3 regions of the Thalassotalea psychrophila genome follow, and region 2 is predicted to be linked to each of the others. Evidence: predicted binding sites of a transcription regulator. Region 2 holds the regulator's gene; each other region holds the start of a gene.
The links. Region 2 encodes MetJ, which represses methionine synthesis genes. Its sites were predicted from a motif close to TAGACGTCTAGACGTCTA; they were not measured.

Region 1 (7,423 bases), 1.4 Mb from region 2:
GACTTGGTGCACAGCCATGTGGTTAATGAATTAGCTATTGCCAGTGCCTATGCGTTAATGGGACAACAACAGCCATTAACGGCATTAAAAACCATCGTGGCTGGTTATCACCAGGTTAGAAACCTTAACGATGTAGAACTAGAGGTATTGTTTTCTTTAGTCGCATTAAGACTCTGTACTACTGTGTGTAATTCAACACTTGACTATCAGCAACAGCCAGAAAACGATTATCTTTTGGTCTCGGTAAAACCCGCTTGGGCTTTACTCAAGCAATTACGTAACCTAAACCCATTTTCGGTTTATTGCCAATTAAAACAGGCTTGTGAATTGCCGGTTGATAATGGAAAAAGCAAAGCCGATATCACCAGCTTTAGACAAAAGCATTTAGGTAAAACCCTGAGTTTAAGTTATCAACAACCATTAAAAATTGTTCGCGGCCAAGGCGCTTATTTATATGACGAGCAAGGTACGCCGTATTTAGATATGGTAAACAATGTTTGTCATGTTGGTCATTGTCACCCAAAAGTTGTTGCAGCAGGCCAAGCGCAATTAGCCAAATTAAATACCAACACCCGCTATTTACACGACAACCTGGTGAACTATGCCGATAAATTATTGGCCACCATGCCTGATGAATTATCAGTGTGCATGTTTGTTAACTCTGGCAGCGAGGCTAACGAACTAGCATTTCGCTTGGCACGTTGTTACACAAAATCAAAAGAGTTGTTAGTTGTTGATGGTGCTTATCATGGTAATACCAACGCCTGTATTGAAGCCAGCCCTTATAAATTTGATGGTCCGGGCGGTGAAGGTGCACAACCTTATGTTCATAAAGTAAGTTTGCCAGATCCTTACCGTGGTGCGTACCTTGGCGATACTAGTGAGTCGGCTTTAGCTTATGCCGACAGCGTAAAAACTGAAATTGCTAAATTAGCCGCACAAGGCAAACATCCTAGCGCTTATATTTGCGAATCATTACAAGGTGTGGCCGGGCAAATTATTATGCCACAGGGCTATTTAACTGAGGTTTACGCACAAGTAAGAGCCGCAGGTGGCGTTTGTATAGCTGACGAAGTACAAGTTGGTTTTGGCCGCGTTGGTACTCATATGTGGGCATTTGAAACGCAAAACGTAACACCAGATATTGTCACCTTAGGTAAACCTATTGGTAACGGTCATCCTATGGCTGCAGTGATCACCACCCAAGCTATTGCCGATGCCTTTGTAACTGGTATGGAATATTTCAATACCTTTGGTGGTAACCCAGTTTCTTGCGCTATTGGTATGGCCGTGCTTGATGTAATTAAAGATGAAAAATTACAGCAACATGCATTAGAGACAGGTAATTATTTTCAACAGCAATTAAAGCAATTGCAGCAAGAATTTCAATTAATAGGTGATGTGCGTGGTCTTGGCTTATTTATTGGGGTTGAACTGGTTGAGAACCGAGACAGCAAACAACCAGCCACCGATAAAACCTCATGGTTAGTTGAGTACTTTAAGCAAAACCATATTTTGTTAAGTACTGAAGGCCCATTTTACAACATCTTAAAAATTAAACCGCCATTAGCCTTTAGCTGTGCTGATGCCGATAAGTTTGTTCGCGTTTTAAAAGCCGGTTTAACAGAACTTTTATAAATTTTACCCTTAGGAATTTTCATGGATTTTTTAAATACATTAGGCATTAAAGCAAATAATTTTGGTGCAGCTACAGGCCTACAATGGTTAACGACACAAGACCAAGGTCAATTTGATATTTCATCGCCAGTAGATGGCAAGGCAATTGCCAGTGTTTATCAATGTTCAACACAAGATTATCAACAGGTAGTTGAAACTGCAGAGTCTGCATTTAAAATTTGGCGTAAAGTGCCTGCGCCGTTGCGTGGTGAAGTTGTCCGCCAAATTGGTAATAAATTACGTGATTTCAAACAACCATTGGGTGAGTTAGTCGCTTACGAAATGGGTAAGTCTTTGCAAGAAGGTTTAGGCGAAGTACAGGAAATGATCGATATTTGTGATTTTGCTGTTGGTTTATCTCGCCAACTAAATGGTTCAACTTTACATTCTGAACGGCCGTTGCATCGTATGTACGATCAATATCATCCATTAGGCATTGTTGGCGTTATTTCAGCGTTTAATTTTCCTGTCGCTGTATGGTCATGGAATGCGATGATCGCCGCAATTTGCGGAAACGTGACTATTTGGAAGCCATCTGAAAAAACACCATTAACAGCCATTGCTTGTCAAAATATTATCAAAGACGTATTAGCCGAAAATGACGTACCAGAAGGTGTGTTTTCTCTGGTCATTGGTCAAGGTAACGTGATTGGCGAAGGTATGCTAAATGACAAAAGATTACCGCTATTGTCAGTAACCGGCTCTACTCGTGTAGGTCGTCATGCCGGTACTGTTGTTGCTTCTCGTTTTGGTAAATCAATTTTAGAACTTGGCGGTAATAATGCCATTATTGTTAGCCAAGATGCCGATTTGAATATTGCTATTCCAGGTATTGTATTTGGCGCTGTTGGAACTGCCGGTCAACGTTGTACTACGACTCGCCGGGTGATTATTCATGAATCGTTATACGATCAAGTTAAAGGCATTTTAGTAAACGCCTATAAAGGCTTGCGCATTGGCTCTCCATTGGATGAAAATAATCATGTCGGCCCATTAATTGATACTCAAGCCGTAAACATGTTTAGCCAAGCCATCGAAAAAGTACAAGCCGAAGGTGGTAACTTACTTTGTGGTGGTGAAGTGCTATCAGGCCCTGGTTATGAATCAGGTTGTTATGTTAATCCTGCGATTGTTGAAGCCGATAACAGTTTTCAAATGGTGCAGGAAGAAACATTTGCGCCAATTGTATATTTAATTAAATACTCTGGTGATTTAGATGATGCTCTAGCCATTCAAAATGATGTGGTGCAAGGGTTGTCGTCAGCAATATTTACCAACAATTTACGAGAAGCGGAAAACTTCCTTTCTCATTGGGGCTCAGATTGTGGTATTGCCAATGTAAATATTGGCACCTCTGGCGCTGAAATTGGCGGTGCTTTTGGCGGTGAAAAAGAAACTGGTGGTGGCCGTGAGTCTGGCTCAGATGCATGGAAGGCGTACATGCGCCGCCAAACCAATACCATTAACTATTCTACTGAATTGCCGTTAGCACAAGGGATCAAATTTGATATCTAATTAATCGTTTTTAGTTTTACTTGCGGGCCGCTCATTTGCTAGTGGTTCGCTTTTTTCGCTCTTCGTTTCTAGTCTTTCATCGCTCGATTCTTGTTTTACTTTATCTCGTTTAGCCATCTAGACGTAAAAAGGTAGATTTATTTTTAAAAGCAATGTAGAATTCGCTTCATTGTAAATAAATAGATTTTATTTGATCCATTTCACTTTTCGCTAATTGAATTTTTAGCATAATCTATTTACGTGTTATTTAAAGATTAAGAGACATTATGACTAAACATTACTTCACTTCAGAGTCTGTATCTGAAGGCCATCCAGATAAAATTGCCGATCAAATTTCTGATGCGGTGCTTGATGCCATTATTGCTAAAGACAAGCATGCCCGTGTTGCTTGTGAAACTATGGTTAAAACCGGTGTTGCTATAATATCTGGTGAAGTAACGACCTCAGCTTGGGTTGATCTTGAAACCATTACCCGTAAAGTAATTTCTGATATTGGTTACACTTCTTCTGATGTCGGTTTTGATGGCGCAACATGTGGCATCATGAATTTAATTGGTCAGCAATCGCCAGAAATAGCTCAAGGTGTAGATCGTAGCAAACCTGAAGAACAAGGTGCTGGCGACCAAGGTTTAATGTTTGGTTATGCAACTAATGAAACTCCATCATTAATGCCTGCACCGTTATATTACTCGCACCGCTTAGTTGAACGTCAAGCTGAAATGCGTAAATCTGGGGTACTACCTTGGTTACGTCCTGATGCTAAGTCACAAGTTACTTTTATTTATGAAGATGACAAGCCGGTAGCTATTGATGCCGTGGTACTGTCTACCCAGCATAACCCTGATATTTCACAAGATGATTTACATGCAGCAGTAATGGAAAACATTATCAAGCACACCTTGCCAGAAGAATTACTGACTAAGGACACTAAGTATTTCATTAATCCAACCGGTCGTTTTGTTATTGGTGGTCCGGTAGGTGATTGTGGTTTAACTGGTCGTAAAATTATTGTTGATACCTACGGTGGCATGGCTCGTCACGGTGGTGGTGCTTTTTCTGGTAAAGATCCATCAAAAGTTGACCGCAGTGCAGCATACGCAGCTCGTTATGTAGCTAAAAACATTGTTGCAGCTGGCCTTGCTGATCGCTGTGAACTGCAAGTGTCTTATGCTATTGGAGTTGCCGAGCCAACGTCAATTTCTGTAGAAACATTTGGTACTAGCAAAGTAGACAATGAAACACTGATTAAGTTAATCCGTGAAAACTTCGACTTACGTCCGTACGGCATAAGTAAGATGTTAGACTTATTGCACCCAATGTATCAACAAACTGCTGCTTATGGTCACTTTGGTCGTGACCCGTTTGAAATGACGGTAGGTGACGATACCTTTACCGCATTTAGCTGGGAAAAAACTGACAAAGCCGAAACTCTTAAGGCTGCTGTTGGGTTATAAGTAAACTTAACCAACTGTTTTAATATTTTTGCCAGGCTTGTCCTGGCATAATTGTTTAAAGGACTAAGGACTAAGGACTAAGGACTAAGGACTAAGGAGTCAAGGCTCAAACTTACTATACTTTATTTAATTTTATTGGTTGGCGTGAATTTATTCGCGCGTTATGGCGTAGCCATTTTTAAGTCTTATGCGGCATTATTTAATTTTCCCCTGCTATTGTTTATTCCCATCTTAGCCCTTATCTTTAAAGTAATGATTTATACGAGTAATTTTTCACTTTTATGAGTAACCCTAGAATTTTTCAACCAATAGAATTTACGGTCGGTAGCACCATTGCGTTATCAGATGATGCCTTTGGCCATGTTGTGCGTGTGCTCAGGTTAAAAGCTGGCGATGAAGTGACTTTTTTTAATGGCGATGGCCATGACTATCAAGCTGAGCTTAGTGAAGTAAGTAAAAAACAGGGCAATGCTAATATTATTGGTAAAGTTGCCCGTAAAAATGAATCACCACTGAACATTCATTTAGGGCAAGGCATATCTCGCGGCGATCGAATGGACTTTACCTTACAAAAATCCGTTGAGCTTGGCGTTAATACTATTACGCCTCTATTTACAGAGCGTTGTGGGGTAAAACTAAACGCAGAACGGTTAGAGAAAAAACGTCAACAGTGGCAAAAAATAGTCATTAGCGCCTGTGAGCAAAGTGGTAGGGCAGTAGTGCCACAAGTACTTGCGCCAGTATCACTAAGTGAATGGTTAGGCCAAGCAACGCAAGCGTTAAAAATCAACTTGCACCCAAGAGCAGAGCATTCAATCATGGCTTTGCCAATGAGCGCAAGTCGAGTACGGTTATTAATAGGCCCAGAAGGCGGATTAACCGATGAAGAAATCGAACAAGCCAGTAATGCCAACTATACTGAAGTTCTGTTAGGGCCAAGAGTGCTACGAACTGAAACGGCAGCTCTTACAGCAATTACAGCTTTACAATGTAAATTTGGCGATTTGAGTTAATTCAAATTGCAGTTTACCGAATCAAATAAACAAGGTTAGGAACACAAAAATGACAATTAAACTTGGCATAGTAATGGATCCAATTTCTACCGTTAAGGTAGCAAAAGATTCCAGCATGGCAATGATGCTTGAAGCGCAAAAGCGTGGTTATGAAATTTACTATATGGAAATGCAAGACTTGTATTTAGACCAAGGAGTTTGTCGTGCCAATGCTGCCAAAGTCACTGTATTTGATGATGCAGAAAAATGGTATGAACTAGAACCTGCGCAAGATATTGAGGTTGCTAGTTTAGATGCAGTGTTAATGCGTAAAGATCCACCATTTGATACCGAATACATTTACGCAACTTATATGCTTGAACGTGCAGAAGAGCAAGGCACATTAATGGTTAATAAGCCGCAAAGCTTACGTGATTGTAACGAAAAACTATTTACCGCCTGGTTTGCTGATTTAACGCCAAGAACTCTGGTTACACGATCATCTGCAAAAATTCGTGAATTTCATCAAGAGCACAGTGATGTGATCATCAAACCACTTGATGGCATGGGTGGTTCATCCATATTTAGAATGAGCCCAAATGAAGCCAATGTTGGCGTTATAATTGAAACATTAACCAACCATGGCAGTATGTATGCCATGGTACAAGAATATATGCCAGAAATTTTAGATGGCGATAAGCGTATCTTAATTGTTAATGGTGAGCCAATGCCGTATTGCTTAGCACGTATTCCTGCGCAAGGGGAAACACGTGGTAATTTAGCCGCCGGAGGCCGTGGTGAAGCAAGGCCGTTATCGGCAAGTGATTTACTAATTGCTGAAACCATCGCACCAGAGCTGAAAAAGCGTGGTTTATACTTTGTTGGCCTTGACGTGATTGGTAATAAAGTGACCGAAATTAATGTTACCAGCCCAACCTGTATTCGTGAAATTGAAGCGGCTTATCCAATTAATATTAGTGGTAAATTGATGGATGCCATTGAAGAACAAGTTGAACTGAACAACAAATAGTCGTAATAATATTGAATAAAATAAGATTTAACTGGTCTACATAAAGAATGAATAGTTATAAAGTGATTAACTTTTACAGTGGTAAATAATGGAATACTCTATGGAAAGTCTAGAAAACCAATTGCTTATCGCCATGCCGAGCTTAAAGGATCCGTATTTTCATAAAACGGTAACCTATATTTGTGAGCACAACGAAGATGGCGCTATGGGGTTAGTGATCAATATTCCGGTAAGAATCACCTTAAATGAGTTACTTTCTCAAATTGATGCTGACAACATAGAAGTTGATAAGCTGAACCAGCGCGTACTTGCAGGTGGGCCAGTTTCAACCGATAGAGGATTTGTACTACATAATACTCAACAAGGGTGGAGCAGTTCACTCGAACTTGGCAACGATATTATGATCACTACCAGCAAAGATATTCTAGAAGCGTTAGGCACAGATAAATCACCAGAAAAATTTATCGTAACTTTAGGTTATGCTGGTTGGGGATCTGGTCAGCTAGAAAAAGAATTACAAGAAAATTCATGGCTAACAACCCCTGCCGATAAAGAGATTTTATTCGATACCCCGATTGAGCTCCGTTGGCAAAAAGCGGCGGAAAAGCTTGGTATTGACCTGGGGCATTTATCAAGTGATGTAGGGCATGCTTAGGCAAGAAACTAGGAACTAGGAACTAGGAACGAAGAGCAGATCCTGAAACGAGTTCAGGAAATAGCTGGCACTTCCTGTGACACCGTCATACCCGGCTAAG
Region 2 (7,423 bases):
CAGTTATGCTTAGCAATAAGTTTTGGCCAAGTAGAAGCATCATTTGCTCCTTCATGCACAATTACCGTATGACCATGAAATAAAGGATCCATTAATGCTGAGCCTAAAACGTAGGTCCAGTTAAATTTACCCGAGTGCATGATTCGATCGCCTTCTTTAAAATCGAACCAAAAGCGACTGGCTGGTAAACGACCAATTAAAGAGCGGTGTGCATGCAACACGCCTTTTGGATATCCGGTAGTACCTGAGGTATAGACTAAATACGCAGGATCATCTGGCGTACTTGCTACAATTGTATCATCAACTGGGCTCGTATTTAGCAACTCTTCTAAATCTAAAACTTGCACATTTAAACCTGTGCAATCACTAGGCATTTCACCCGGGCCAGCTAATAATACGGCACTAAGCTGGGTATCTTCTTCTAATATAGACTTTAGCTCTGGCCACATAGATTTAGCGGTAACTAATACTTTCGCGCCAGAGTCTTTGGCTAAGTAAGCAACTTCTGGTGCTGACAACAATGTTGATGTAGGCACGGCAATAGCGCCTTGTTTTAAACAACCAAAAAAGCTTACTGGGTAATCGCTAGAGTTTGGTAAACGAATCAATACTCTATCGTCAGCATTTAATCCTAATTCCTTCAAGGTATAAACAAAACGACCACTTAAGCTATCTAGTTCAGCATAGCTCAGCTCGCATGTACCTAACTTGTCATCTTCAATAACTAGTGCAGTTTTGTTGCCATTGTTTTGTTCAACATGCTGTCGCACACAGGCATAGGCAATATTGAAATGTTCAGGTATGTGCCACTGCCAACCATTAGCGTTCTGTGTTAATAAATCATCAAACTTAATCATAATTCTATCCTCATAAACGCCGGTTAAATGCGGCCGTATGGCCAGTTTTCACGAATAACCGTGATAGGCAGTTTCTTCAATACATCTATGGCAAATTGTTTATCTTTTTCATCTAAAGACTTCAATGCATAGGCTCTTAATAGTGTTTGCAACGCTTTACCAAACATTGGTGGATCAAGCATTTCTCCTTCATATTTAATAGCTCCGCCTAACAGGGCGTCGGCATCTATGGCCATTTGTAATATTTGCACATTACGCTTTATAACTTTTGGCGATGGCGTAAATGCTACCTTACATAAATGAATATGGTACGGGTGAATAAGCTGTTTACCGGTTAAACCCATTTGCGTTTCAACTACAGCATGACCATGTACTACATGCGATTCGTGATCGCCGTGTAAATCTAACCAACGACGAACATCGTCAGGCTCGATAAATTTTTCTGGCATTGGCGTATCATTAATTAATACTTCAACTCCACCGATAACACCTTTACCGGCAATTCTTGCCTCAAGTAATAGCATTCTTAGGTAGGTAAGCAATTCTTCGATCCAGCCTTCTGGTGTTAAGTGAATCGCCATTGCTTTCGAGAAATCGTGAATACCAAATACAACGTGCTTAACCGCTGGAAATGCCATTAATTCAGCTGCAATTTTTAAGCTTCGAGGATGCTCAATAATTGGTTGAATTTCAATTTTAGGATTAACCCCTAACAACCAAGCCGAAAGATCTCGAATTTCGGCAGCACCATACATTTCACCAGCTTTAGCTAGCACAATTACATCAATATGTTCAGCCACTTTCATGATCATTTCTAAATCTTTTTCATACTCATCGGTACGAAATGGGTTTATACGAAGGGCTATTTGAAAATCGCGTTCTGGAAATTTAGGAAGTTCATTTAGTAACAGCTCGCGACTCATTTCTTTTTGGCGACAACCATCTTCTAAATCGAATAGTAAAGTATGGGCTTGGCAATTATGGGCATGTTTACGCATACGCTCAGCGGCTTGCTCCATATTTTCATATTCTTCATCTTTTGGAGAGTATTTGACTGGCGGATAGTACAACTGAATACCTGGCCATGTGCCTCCGAGTACGTCTTCTTCGTCTACCTGCTCTAAGAACTCATTATGGTAGTTCATTTACTTCTCCCCTAGGTTGTTTAATAGCCAATTTTTGAAAAACATTGTCATTTCCATGAAAACTTTTATCTATACTTACACAATTAGAGTAAACATTTCAAACAATTGTTTTAAAAAAGTGTTTGAATTTTGAATCTTATGTTGTAGTGTAAGTTATAACAATTAACTAGGAGTCGATGTGGCACCTAGGCAACAACATGCTTTTTATTAATTTTATATTATTAATGTATAAACAATTTTAGTGTTAATGTATCTAATCCATTAGTGGTAGTTTGCATAATTAAGTTTAACTACCCTAATCATTTAGTCTAATTTTGTTGACCAAGCATTGACTTATTACAGAGCATCTGTAATTAATTTACACCACTGAAATAAACTTGAGGAATTTTAAATGTCTGCAACTGTACATCCAAATGACGCACTTTTTGATGCGGAGAAACCATTTCCAGTGATCCCAAGCTGTGAACATTTTGCCGGTTCAGAAAAGCTGATCCTCAAAGCAATGCAAATGCAAAAAGATATAGGTCAAGTATTTGATATTACCTGTGATTGTGAAGATGGCGCTGCGGCAGGTTCTGAAAAAGAACATGCTGAAATGGTCGCACGTATCATAGGTAGTGATGACAATGAATTTAATATGATGGGTGTACGTATCCATGATCCATCGCATCCGCATTGGAAAAAAGATTTAGACATTTTAATCCCAGGTTGTGGGCACAAACTTGCATACATAACTCTGCCAAAATGTACTGAAGGTGCACAAATTCTGGAAATGGTGACTTACATTCAAGGTCTTGCTAAATTCCACTCAATCGACCGAGAAATCCCTGTACATGTTCTGATTGAAACACATGGCGCATTACGTGACGTTTGGCAAATAGCAGCAACTCCATGGGTACAGTTGTTAGATTTTGGCATGATGGATTTTGTATCTGGTCACTATGGTGCGATCCCTGCATCTTGTATGCGTAGTCCTGGTCAATTTGACCATGCATTATTAAAACGTGCAAAAACTGAATTAGTCGCGGCCGCACTTGCAAATGGTGTAGTACCGGCACATAACGTGACATTGGATTTAAAAAATACTCAACAAACTACTGACGATGCTAGTCGTGCGCGCAACGAGTTTGGTTTTATGCGTATGTGGAGTATTTATCCAACTCAAATTACCGCAATTGTTGATGCTATGAAGCCTAATTTTGAAGAAGTAGAAGATGCTGAAGCTATTTTACTTGCGGCTCAAGCAAATAGCTGGGGACCAATTCAACATAAAGGTGAATTACACGATAGAGCAACGTATCGTTACTTTTGGGAGTTATTACAGCGTGCGCAAATGAGTGACATTGAAATAAGCGAAGCAGCTAAAGCGGCATTTTTTTAATAGTACCGTGTGCTTTTCGAGGATAACGTCCGAATGAATTCGGACCAACCTGGTTGGCGTGAATTTATTCGCGCGTTATGGCGATAGCCAGTTACTGAACTTTAAAAATTACAGAATTTAAGCCATCCATGGCAATTCTAAGTTAATTCATCCTTGAATTAAAAAGCTATCAATTATCAACGGTCAATATTATTCTAATATTGACCGTTTTTTACTTTAGAGACAAACATTGAGCACATACCCAACCACCAATAAAGGCTTTGCCTTAAATTTTATTGACAATTTAGACGCACCATTAAGTGATCGTATAACCCTTATTGAAAAGCCTTTGCCAAAACTAAAGCGCGGAGAAGTATTAGTAAAAATGTCTGCTGCGCCTATTAATCCATCCGATTTAGTTTACTTAATGGGAAAATATGGCTTACCTCCAGTAGATGGAGCTTATGCCGGGTTTGAAGGTTGCGGTGAGATCATTGCAGCTAATGCCGGTTTATATGGTAAGTGGCTAAATGGCAAACGCGTAGCTGTTTCGGCAACGCCGGGTAAAGATGGCGTTTGGGCACAATATGCAATCACCAAGGCAAGTTACTGTTTACCTGTACGCAAAGAAATAAGTGACGATCAGGCTTCAACAATTATCGTTAATCCTTGTACTTCGGTGTGCTTAATAGAGCGAGCTAAAGAGCTAGGCGCAAAAGCTGTAGTCATTAATGCAGCAGCAAGCCAAGTAGGCAAAGGGGTGATTCGCTATGCCAAAATGCAAGGCATAAAAACTATTGCTATTGTGCGTTCAAAGTCCAATGTTGCAGTATTAGAGCAGTTAGGTGCGGATAGAGTAATTTTAACTGATACTGAATCGTTTCGAGATGAGTTAAAGCTGGCGAGTAAAGAGTTAAAGGCAACTGTGCTATTAGATGCTGTAGCCGATGTTGATACACCAAAAACAATGAGCTGTATGCCTATTGGCTCTACAGGTATTGTTTATGGTCGATTAACTGAAACTCAAGATCCCATTGGTGGCCAATTTGCTGTTGCTGATGTGATATTTAAAAATCAAAAAATTGAAGGCTTTTGGTTAGCAACTTACATTGGTAATGCTAAACCATGGCAAGTACTTGGCTTAAGCAAAAAAGTACAAAAACTATTTGCCGAAGGTATTTTTCAAACGGATATTTATGGTCAGTTTGATTTTGATGGTTTTGCCACCGCACTTGAACATTATGCCGTACATAAGAGCGATGGAAAGGTGATTTTAACGCCAAATGCATAACAATATATTTAAATAAAAACAGCACCATAATAGGTGCTGTTTTTTTGTGTATACCCTCTAGGACCATAGATATGGCAAAGGAAGGTGAGAAACGAATTTATTTATTCTTGTTCTTCATACTCAGAAAAGTCGGTAACGCCTTGCTCTTCTAAAATTTTACGTACACTTTCCGGTAAAACTTGTTCATTACCTTTAGCTAAATCAGCATCGTCTGGTAATGGTTGGCCAGTAAACGCATGTAAAAATGCCTCGCAAAGTAATTCACTATTAGTTGCATGACGTAAGTTTTGCACCTGTCTGCGTGTTCTTTCGTCGGTAAGAACTTTTAAAACTCGCAACGGTATAGATACAGTGATCTTTTTAACTTGCTCACTTTTTTTACCGTGTTGTGCATAAGGATTGATGTATTCCCCATTCCATTCAGCCATCGATATTCCCCATTTAAATAAGTTTTCTAGTTCTTTGTTTTTATGTACCCGTACATTGAATGATTACGAGTATAACTAATAACTAAATTGTACTGGTTATATAAATCTAGTCAACATCTAAAAGCAAAGATGTTTAGATGGCTAAAACTTCTTGACCTCGAAGACGAATACGTTTAGATTTATAGACGTCTAAACATCTAGTTTTAAATTTAAACCAAAATAACTGACAAAGAGCTCATTATGAAACACGATAAATTGAATACAATAGCTGTACAAGCAGGCATAAATAGTGATGAACATCATGGCGCTGTAGTACCTGCTATGCATTTATCGAGTACTTATAGCTTAAAAGGCTTTAATGAAAAGCGTCAGTATGATTACTCACGTAGTGGTAATCCAACGCGAACTACCTTAGCAGAGGTTATTGCTGACTTAGAAGGTGGCAGTACAGGTGTAATTACTAGTACAGGTATGTCAGCTATTCATTTGGTTTGCCAGTTACTTACTAGCGAAGATACCCTACTTATCCCACATGATTGTTATGGTGGTAGCTACCGTTTATTCACTCACTTGGCTGCTCGCGGCGTATTCAAATTACAGGTTGTTGATCAAACTAATGAGCAGCAACTTAGTGATGCACTAGCGCAAAAGCCTAAATTAGTTTTATTAGAAACCCCTAGTAACCCATTATTACGCCTTGTTGATATCGCTAAAATTTGTCAGCAAGCTAAACAAGTTGGTGCTTTAGTTGCCGTAGACAATACTTTTTTATCGCCATTATTACAGCGACCATTAGATTTAGGCGCAGATATTGTTATTCATTCAACCACCAAATTTATTAATGGTCACTCCGATGTTGTTGGTGGCGCGATAGTTACTAAAGATGCTGAACTTGGTGAAACGTTAACTTGGTGGGCGAACTGTATTGGTATTACCGGTTCCCCATTTGATAGCTATTTAACCTTACGCGGTATTAAAACCTTACCTATTCGCTTAAAACAACATGATGAAAATACCAAGCAACTAGTGCATTTTTTACAAAGCCACCCGGCTATAAGCACTATCCATTATCCAGGTTTAGTTGATCATCCAGGGCACGAAATAGCCAAAGCACAACAAGCCGGATTTGGTAGCATGTTTTCATTTGAACTTAATGGTGGTGTAGAGCAGGTTAAAACTTTATTTGCCAATGTTAAGTTATTTACTTTGGCACAATCTTTAGGTGGTGTTGAAAGCCTAATTTCTCATCCATCTACTATGACCCATGCGGGCATGGATTTAGCAGCACAAAAAACTGCAGGTATCAGCCAAACACTTATTCGTGTTTCGGTTGGCCTTGAAGATATTAGCGATATTATTGAAGATTTAAGCCATGCACTAACAGCATCGCAAGCGGTGGGTAACTAATGCAACAGCAAGTACAAAATATTGAATTTAATTCTTCATTAAACCCTTTAAAACAGATTGAAGTAACAACTAATGTGCATAAATTTGGCGGCAGTAGTTTAGCAAATGCACAATGTATTATGCGCGTGGTTGAAATCATCAAAGACAATGCTACTTTGAATGATTTTATTGTTGTTTCGGCAAATGGTAAAACAACAGACCAACTATTCGCATTGTTTGAAAGTACTGATAATAAAGAACAATTTACTGTTCAATTGGCGCGGTTAAAAAATACTCAAACAGCATTGATTCATGAATTGCTCGATAGCTCTCAAGCCTCAAAATTGCTTCAACAGATAGATGAAGATGTTGCCTTTATAGATAGTCAATTTACAAATTCGTTTAAAAACAGTCGAAATGACGTTCTAGCTTTTGGTGAGCTTTGGTCCGCTAGATTATTAGCTACGGTATTAAATCAAAATGTTTGTAAAGCCAACGCCATTGATGCTAGAAAAGTTTTGATTCTCGATTCTACCAACAATTTTCAGTTGAATGAACAGCTAAGTAAGCAAAATATTGTCCTTGAAAAATCAGCCAATCAGTTAAATATCTTAACTGGTTTTATTGCTAGCGATGAGCAGGGCAACTCACATACGCTTGGTCGTAATGGTAGTGATTATTCAGCTACCATAGCCGCGCATTTATTAAATGCTAAAAATGTTACCTTGTGGACTGACGTGAATGGTGTGTACAGTGCCGATCCTCGTATTGTTAATACGGCACGTAAATTATTTCGTTTAGAAAACTCAGTTGCCAAAGAGTTGGGGCGCCTAGGAAACCCGATATTACATGCCAATACTCTTAACCCGTTAACTACACATAATATTCATTTGAATGTGGCGAGTAGCTTTGCACCGCAAGACAGTGGTACAGAAATTGGCGCATTTGGTGAAATT
Region 3 (7,423 bases), 810 kb from region 2:
GAGACTTACACAAATATTGTTACATTACGCTAATGTACTGCTATCAGCATGTATAGAGTTTAGCTTATAAGCTGAGCTTATCTAGTATGCATACATCCAAATTGCGAAATATCTTGCAAGTTTTTTAACTTCCGCTTATCGCTCTAAGCGGTCAGTGACGACCACAAAAAACTTGTGTAATTACAATAACATCATGTATTGTATGTTTACAAATAATTAACACGACTCAAGGTCTGTTAAGAGCGACAAGCGGAAGTAAAAAAATAAAAATAAATTAAAGGATTAATATGAAAACGTTTATCATTACAACATTAGCTTTAGCAGTTTCTTTGTTTAGTTATACCTTCGGTTATCACCAAGGTGGGAATGATGTAGCTACGATGGAACACGTATTAAAAGGTAAGGCAAGCTTGATACTCTGTAAAGACAGCGCATCTACTGCCTGTAAGCGGTTCCATAGTTCCAGTGTCCGTTTAGCTGTATCAAGTCGTGTAAAATATGGCGAGCAGCTTTCACCATTAGCACCCTATATAAATCCTTTCTATGAAATATTTAACGATAATACATCATCTATAAAGGATGAAATTACAAAGAATGGCTATTCTGTTATCTGTGGTGATTTGTCTGCCCTTAATAACGAAGAGTTGTTTACATCCTGTAATGCTAATGTCGATGAATTCATGAATTTATAAGTTATGTCCATTAGACTAATTTGAGCGATAACCCGCCTGTTACAATAAGAATAATATGAAATATTTCGCATTAATATTAATGCTTCTATCAACATCAGTAATTGCCTGTTCATCGAGTAAGCAACTTGAGGAACTTCCTGCTTTTTCTAAGGTATTGCAATCTTCTGCTACTGAAAAAGTAGATGGTATAGCTGTATTTGTCCCAACAATAATTGAAGGGGCAACCGCAACAAAACTTCGAGTATCATTTTTTGAAAACGAAGAGCTAATCCTGCAAACGTCGGTCGAGCTTGATGAAGTCTTGAAAGACGATGAAGAAATGTACAATGAAGTAGATTTAAACGGGTATAGCGTTGGATATCTTTATGCAGATAGAACTCAAATAAAGAATATACTTTTAACTACTAGTTATGAGTTTCCACCTACCAAAAGCGGTGGGATTATAATGTGTGGTCCAATGCGAAGTTATAAATTACACGAGTTAATGAGATAAATTTAGATAAAATTAATAGTCACAAATTTGACCTTAACATCTTGAAAAGGTTAAGGTCTCCTGAGAGCGATATATAGTCTTTCAATACAGGTTAAAGGGATTTAAATGCAACTAAACCACCTAAATACCAAAGTAATTCTAGATGGCACAATTAATCTATTAAAGACACATAAGAGCACCCTAATAAAATACCTTCTAGTTCCTCTTACGTTTTTAGCTATTCTAGAGCTATATTTATTGCCCGACTACGTACCACATGCAAAATCAGCATTAGGATTTCTGTATTTATTAACCAATGTCCTTATATTTTTAATTTACGCTAACGTAGCTATTACTATCCACCGAGCATTGATTGTTAATAAGCATGGAAACTTTCCAAGGTTGGGGATAAAACTAGGCTTAACAGAATTTAAATACATGTTAGCTATATTAATAACCTATCTTTTTCCTTTCGCTTTCTATTGGATTTCAAGTGATTGGGCTTATTCTTTAGCTTTAGATGGTTACTCAGAAGATACGCTTAGAGTTATTTATAAAGCGTTAAAATTTTCGACGGAGTTATGTTTCATTGTTGTACTCTCTTTCTGGGGATTAGCTTTACCACATATTGCGATTAAAAATGAAATTTCACTTTCTCACGCATTGAGCTTATCCAAAGGTTCTAGAGGCGCGATGTTTTTGAGTATGCTGTTTGTTGTATTAATAACGGAAGCTATATATGTTTTATTTTCGGAATTTTATTATGTAGATTCCATTCTATTGTTATTGCTAGATTGGGTGGCTTTTACTTTTATTGGAGTATTTAGCGTCGCAATTCTTTCGGCTACTTATAGGCACGTAAATATCGAACATTAGCAAATGCTAATGGGCTGTTATTGGCACTGAAGGGACGGATCAAGCCTGGTATCCCGCCCTCAAACACACCTTGTTTTAAGATCGAAACCGAATAAGCCAAGAAACTAGGATTTGGATGTTTCGAACGTCTGCTTAGGAGAAATCGACTTAAATTCTTCCGAAAGATCTGAGTCGTTGTTTATGCGAAGCCTGCATATCCATAGGCCAAACCAAACCGTCGGCAATGTGGCATAACCTGAACTAAGTTATTGATTGCTCTACTTCCGCTTATGGCTGAAGCAGACCCTCAGAGTATCAACCTTAACAACTTCAAACCAATCAATAGACCATCACTAAAATGAATAAAACACTTACTGGCTATAATATTGTGACATTAGCGAATAATTTGGTTTTTAGTGTAGGTTGGGGTGTGGGTTTTTTATGTAGCCGGCTTTAAGGCTCTATATGGAGGCTTTAACACCCTGACGCATCATCGGAGTATGATTTGATTGCGCGAAAAGATCGTCTGTCATTTATTAGCTTTTGTATTTATTAAAGTTATTCTGAGAACGGCAAATTAATTGAAAAATAGATAAAATAGGCCGTGATTCATAGTATATATGGATGGTAAAATATTATTACTCGAAGCGCAAAGCAAGATATCAATTAATACCAATATAACTACCCGTTAAAACCACTGTATAAAAAATTAGAATTTAAAGTTTAAGTACTGTTTAAATATTTATTTTAATAAACGTAACAGTAATATCGATACGGAGTTTTTGTTTTAATTACTTATAAATCAAATTGTTATGTTGGCTTTTTTGGCGTTAGATAAAAAAATATTAATTAATGGTTGATACTGTACGATTATACAGTATACTAATTCCATAACTACTGGATAAATAGAAAAACATTGGAGATTTTTAATGGACGCAAATAAAGAAAAGGCATTATCAGCAGCCCTAAGTCAAATTGAACGTCAGTTCGGTAAAGGTTCGATCATGAAACTAGGAGATAACCAAAGCATGAACGTAGAAACTATTTCTACCGGCTCACTTGCTTTAGATGTTGCTCTTGGTGCTGGCGGTTTGCCAATGGGTCGTGTTGTTGAAATCTATGGTCCTGAATCTAGTGGTAAAACGACACTTACTTTAGAAGTAATCGCTGAAGCACAGCGTAATGGTAAAGTATGTGCTTTTGTTGATGCCGAGCATGCTCTTGACCCAATTTATGCTGAAAAACTCGGCGTAAACATTAATGAGTTATTAGTGTCACAACCAGATACTGGTGAACAAGCTTTAGAAATTGTTGATATGTTAAGTCGTTCTGGTGCGGTAGACGTAATTGTAGTCGATTCTGTTGCTGCTTTAACTCCTAAAGCTGAAATTGAAGGCGACATGGGTGACAGTCACATGGGTCTACAGGCTCGTATGTTGTCACAAGCAATGCGTAAGCTTACAGGTAACCTTAAGCAATCTAATACTATGCTTATCTTTATCAACCAAATCCGTATGAAAATTGGTGTAATGTTTGGTAACCCGGAAACAACTACAGGTGGTAATGCGCTTAAGTTTTATGCATCTGTTCGTCTAGATATTCGTCGTATTGGCGCGGTTAAAGAAGGGGATGAAATTACCGGTAATGAAACCCGTGTTAAAGTTGTTAAAAACAAAATTGCTCCTCCGTTTAAACAGGCTGAATTCCAAATTTTATACGGCCAAGGTATTAACAGTTTAGGTGAGCTAATCGACTTAGGTGTTAAACATAAAATGGTTGAAAAAGCTGGAGCATGGTACAGCTGTATGGGCGAACGTATCGGTCAAGGTAAAGCTAATGCAACCAAGTATCTTGCAGAAAACACTGCTATGGCAACAGAATTAGAAGCTAAATTGCGTGGTCTATTACTAACTACAGCTAAAGATTCAGAAGAAGAAGTTGTTGCTGAAGTTGAATAATATTCAATAAATCATTACTTATTAAACCGCTCATTGAGCGGTTTTTTTTTACTTCATGGATGATGAAATGCAAACTGCCATGGATGGCAATAAGTTTGTACTTGTGGATATTATACTGAATCTTGAGAATTAAAATAATATCTATAGTTTATTTAGACGTCTATACGTTTAGATGTTGACATTTCTATTTGGTTGGGTAGTATTAAGTTTTTGCTCTACTTTAGGTTAAATCTAATGCCGATTAAAATCCCTGATCAATTACCAGCCCTGGCAGTTCTCGCTAATGAGAACATATTTGTCATGTCTGAAAATAGGGCTGTTAATCAAGAAATTCGACCTATGCAAGTAGCAATATTAAATTTAATGCCAAATAAAATTGAGGCTGAAATTCAAATATTGCGCATGCTGTCAAATACACCGTTACAAATAAATATTGAATTTGTCCGTTTGCACTTAAATGAATCTAAAAATACACCGAAAGAGCATTTGGATGAGTTTTATTGCTTATTCGATGATATAAAGCATAAACACTACGATGGTTTAATCGTAACTGGTGCGCCTTTAGGTCAGCTTAGTTACGAAGATGTTTCTTATTGGGACAAAATAGTAGAAGTTTTTGAATGGTCTCAAACAAATGTCACATCAACTATGTATTCATGTTGGGCGGCGCATGCTGCGCTATACTACCGCTATGGTTTAAATAGAAAATTACGCACCAAAAAGCTTTCCGGTGTGTACCGACATCAAACATTAGATTCTATGGAACCGCTAACTCGAGGTTATGAAGAAGAGTTTTCTGTTCCTCATTCACGCTACGGTGAAATTGATAGAACAATTTACCAAAGCGTAAACGAACTAAATGTTCTAGCGGAATCAGAACAGGCGGGGGTATATCTGGTTGCTACAAAAGATAAAAAACATGTATTTGTAACAGGGCATCCTGAATACGATGCTTGTACATTAGCTGATGAATACCAAAGGGATATAAAAGCCGGTGTTGAAACTTTCATACCTGAAAATTATTTTAAATTTGACGATGTGAGTTTGGCCCCTAAAAATAAATGGCGTAGCCATGGCTGTTTATTATTTAGCAATTGGCTGAATTATTATGTTTATCAAATTACTCCATACAACCTTGAAAATTAGCACTGTTAAAGTTAGTACAAGCAGCAATTATCAAATTCAGACCCAGGAATTATTACGGTGAAATCTCCAACAAGTATTTTATTAGAACAACAATTACAAGACCGAATTTTAGTGCTAGATGGCGCCATGGGCACCATGATCCAAGATCATAAATTTGAAGAGCAAGATTATAGAGGCGAGCGTTTTGCCAATTGGCATTGTGATGTAAAAGGTAATAATGATTTATTATCAATTACCCAGAGCGAAGTGATTAAAGATATACATCGTCAATATTTGCTTGCTGGTGCTGATATAATTGAAACTAATACTTTCAATTCTACCACTATTGCCATGGCTGATTATGATATGGAAGATATCAGCCGCGAGATAAATTTAGTATCAGCACAAATAGCTCGTAAAGTAGCAGATGAAATTAGCTTAACAACACCAGATAAACCACGCTTTGTTGCCGGTGTGTTAGGGCCAACGAATCGTACATGTTCTATTTCTCCAGATGTAAACAATCCTGCATTTCGAAATGTTAGTTTTGATGAACTAAAAGATGCCTATATTGAATCTATCAACGCCTTAATAGAAGGTGGTGTAGATATAATCATGCTAGAAACTATCTTCGATACACTAAATGCTAAAGCAGCTGTTTTTGCAGTTGAGCAAGTGTTTGCCGATATAGGGTACCGACTACCTTTGATGATCTCAGGCACTATTACAGATGCTTCAGGTCGAACTTTATCAGGGCAAACAACAGAAGCATTTTATAACTCATTACGCCATGCTAACCCGATTTCCTTTGGTTTAAACTGCGCGCTAGGTCCGGTTGAGCTTAGACAGTATGTAGAAGAGTTAAGTAATATTTCCGATTTCGCCGTTTCAGCTCATCCTAATGCCGGCTTGCCGAATGCTTTTGGTGAGTACGATTTTACCGTAGATGATATGAATGAACATATTGTTGAATGGGCTGAATCTGGTTTTTTAAATATAGTTGGAGGTTGCTGTGGTACTACACCTGCACATATTAAAGGTATAGCGGACAGCGTTGCAAAAATCACTCCACGTAAAATCGAGCCTAAAAAGATTGCCTGTCGATTATCTGGATTAGAAGCACTGAACCTTGATGAGAATAGTTTATTCGTTAACGTTGGTGAACGCACTAATGTTACTGGTTCTGCCATATTTAAACGCTTAATTACCGAAGAAAAATACGATGAAGCTATTGCCGTAGCTCTCCAGCAAGTTGAAAATGGTGCACAAATAATCGATATCAATATGGATGAAGGCATGCTCGACTCCTATGGCGCAATGGTTAAGTTTTTAAACTTAATTGCTGGTGAGCCTGACATCTCAAAAGTACCTATTATGCTTGATTCCTCGAAGTGGGAGATTATGGAAGCAGGCCTTAAATGTATACAAGGAAAAGGCATAGTTAACTCTATTAGCCTAAAAGAAGGCGAAGAAGCATTTAAGCATCACGCTGAACTTGTCCGTCGTTACGGTGCTGCGGTAATTATCATGGCATTTGATGAGGTTGGCCAAGCAGATACTAAAGATAGAAAAGTTGAAATCTGTCAACGAGCTTATCGAATATTGGTTGAAGAAGTAGGATTTCCGCCAGAAGATATAATTTTCGATCCTAACATTTTTGCTGTTGCAACAGGTATTGATGAGCATAATAACTATGCCGTAGATTTTATTGAAGCCACTAAAATCATCAAAGAAACATTACCACATGCGATGATCTCTGGTGGTGTATCAAATGTGTCATTTTCATTTAGAGGTAATAACCCTGTACGAGAAGCTATACATGCGGTGTTTCTATACCATGCCATTAAAAATGGCATGGATATGGGTATTGTAAATGCTGGGCAATTAGCTATTTACCAAGATATACCAAAAGATTTATTAAAAGCTGTTGAAGATGTTATCCAAAACACAGACGAAGACGCGACAGAGCGATTACTAGAGGTAGCACAAGAGTATCGTGGACAAGGTGGAACCAAAGCTGCAGGAGCTGATTTAAGCTGGCGCGAGCTACCGGTAATTAAAAGGTTAGAACACGCGTTAGTAAAAGGCATTAATGAATTTATCGTTGAAGATACGGAGTTAGCTAGGCTTGAAGCCGAGCGTCCAATCGATGTTATCGAAGGACCATTGATGGACGGGATGAATATTGTCGGTGATTTATTTGGTGAAGGTCAAATGTTTTTGCCACAAGTGGTTAAGTCTGCACGAGTAATGAAGCAAGCAGTGGCTCATTTACAACCATATATTGAACTTGAAAAGACTGTAGCTAGTAGCAACGGTAA

Region 1: metK (methionine adenosyltransferase) is a predicted target of MetJ. The motif match lies at 3,303-3,320, and genes of this name have one in related genera.
Region 3: metA (homoserine O-acetyltransferase MetA) is a predicted target of MetJ. The motif match lies at 4,131-4,148, and genes of this name have one in related genera.

Annotation. Positions count from the first base shown of each region.
Region 1 is NZ_CP134145.1:1,045,489-1,052,911, forward strand. It holds gene RGQ13_RS04395 (aminotransferase class III-fold pyridoxal phosphate-dependent enzyme) at 1-1,638, shown strand, start outside; gene amaB (L-piperidine-6-carboxylate dehydrogenase) at 1,660-3,192, shown strand; gene metK (methionine adenosyltransferase) at 3,459-4,646, shown strand; gene rsmE (16S rRNA (uracil(1498)-N(3))-methyltransferase) at 4,928-5,659, shown strand; gene gshB (glutathione synthase) at 5,709-6,668, shown strand; gene RGQ13_RS04420 (YqgE/AlgH family protein) at 6,769-7,323, shown strand.
Region 2 is NZ_CP134145.1:4,471,545-4,478,967, reverse strand. It holds gene RGQ13_RS18670 (acyl-CoA synthetase) at 1-857, opposite strand, end outside; gene RGQ13_RS18665 (HpcH/HpaI aldolase/citrate lyase family protein) at 881-2,002, opposite strand; gene RGQ13_RS18660 (HpcH/HpaI aldolase/citrate lyase family protein) at 2,394-3,383, shown strand; gene RGQ13_RS18655 (zinc-binding dehydrogenase) at 3,613-4,653, shown strand; gene metJ (met regulon transcriptional regulator MetJ) at 4,755-5,081, opposite strand; gene metB (cystathionine gamma-synthase) at 5,322-6,488, shown strand; gene metL (bifunctional aspartate kinase/homoserine dehydrogenase II) at 6,488-7,423, shown strand, end outside.
Region 3 is NZ_CP134145.1:3,660,240-3,667,662, reverse strand. It holds gene RGQ13_RS15095 (hypothetical protein) at 288-692, shown strand; gene RGQ13_RS15090 (hypothetical protein) at 748-1,185, shown strand; gene RGQ13_RS15085 (hypothetical protein) at 1,291-2,040, shown strand; gene recA (recombinase RecA) at 2,949-3,977, shown strand; gene metA (homoserine O-acetyltransferase MetA) at 4,212-5,123, shown strand; gene metH (methionine synthase) at 5,172-7,423, shown strand, end outside.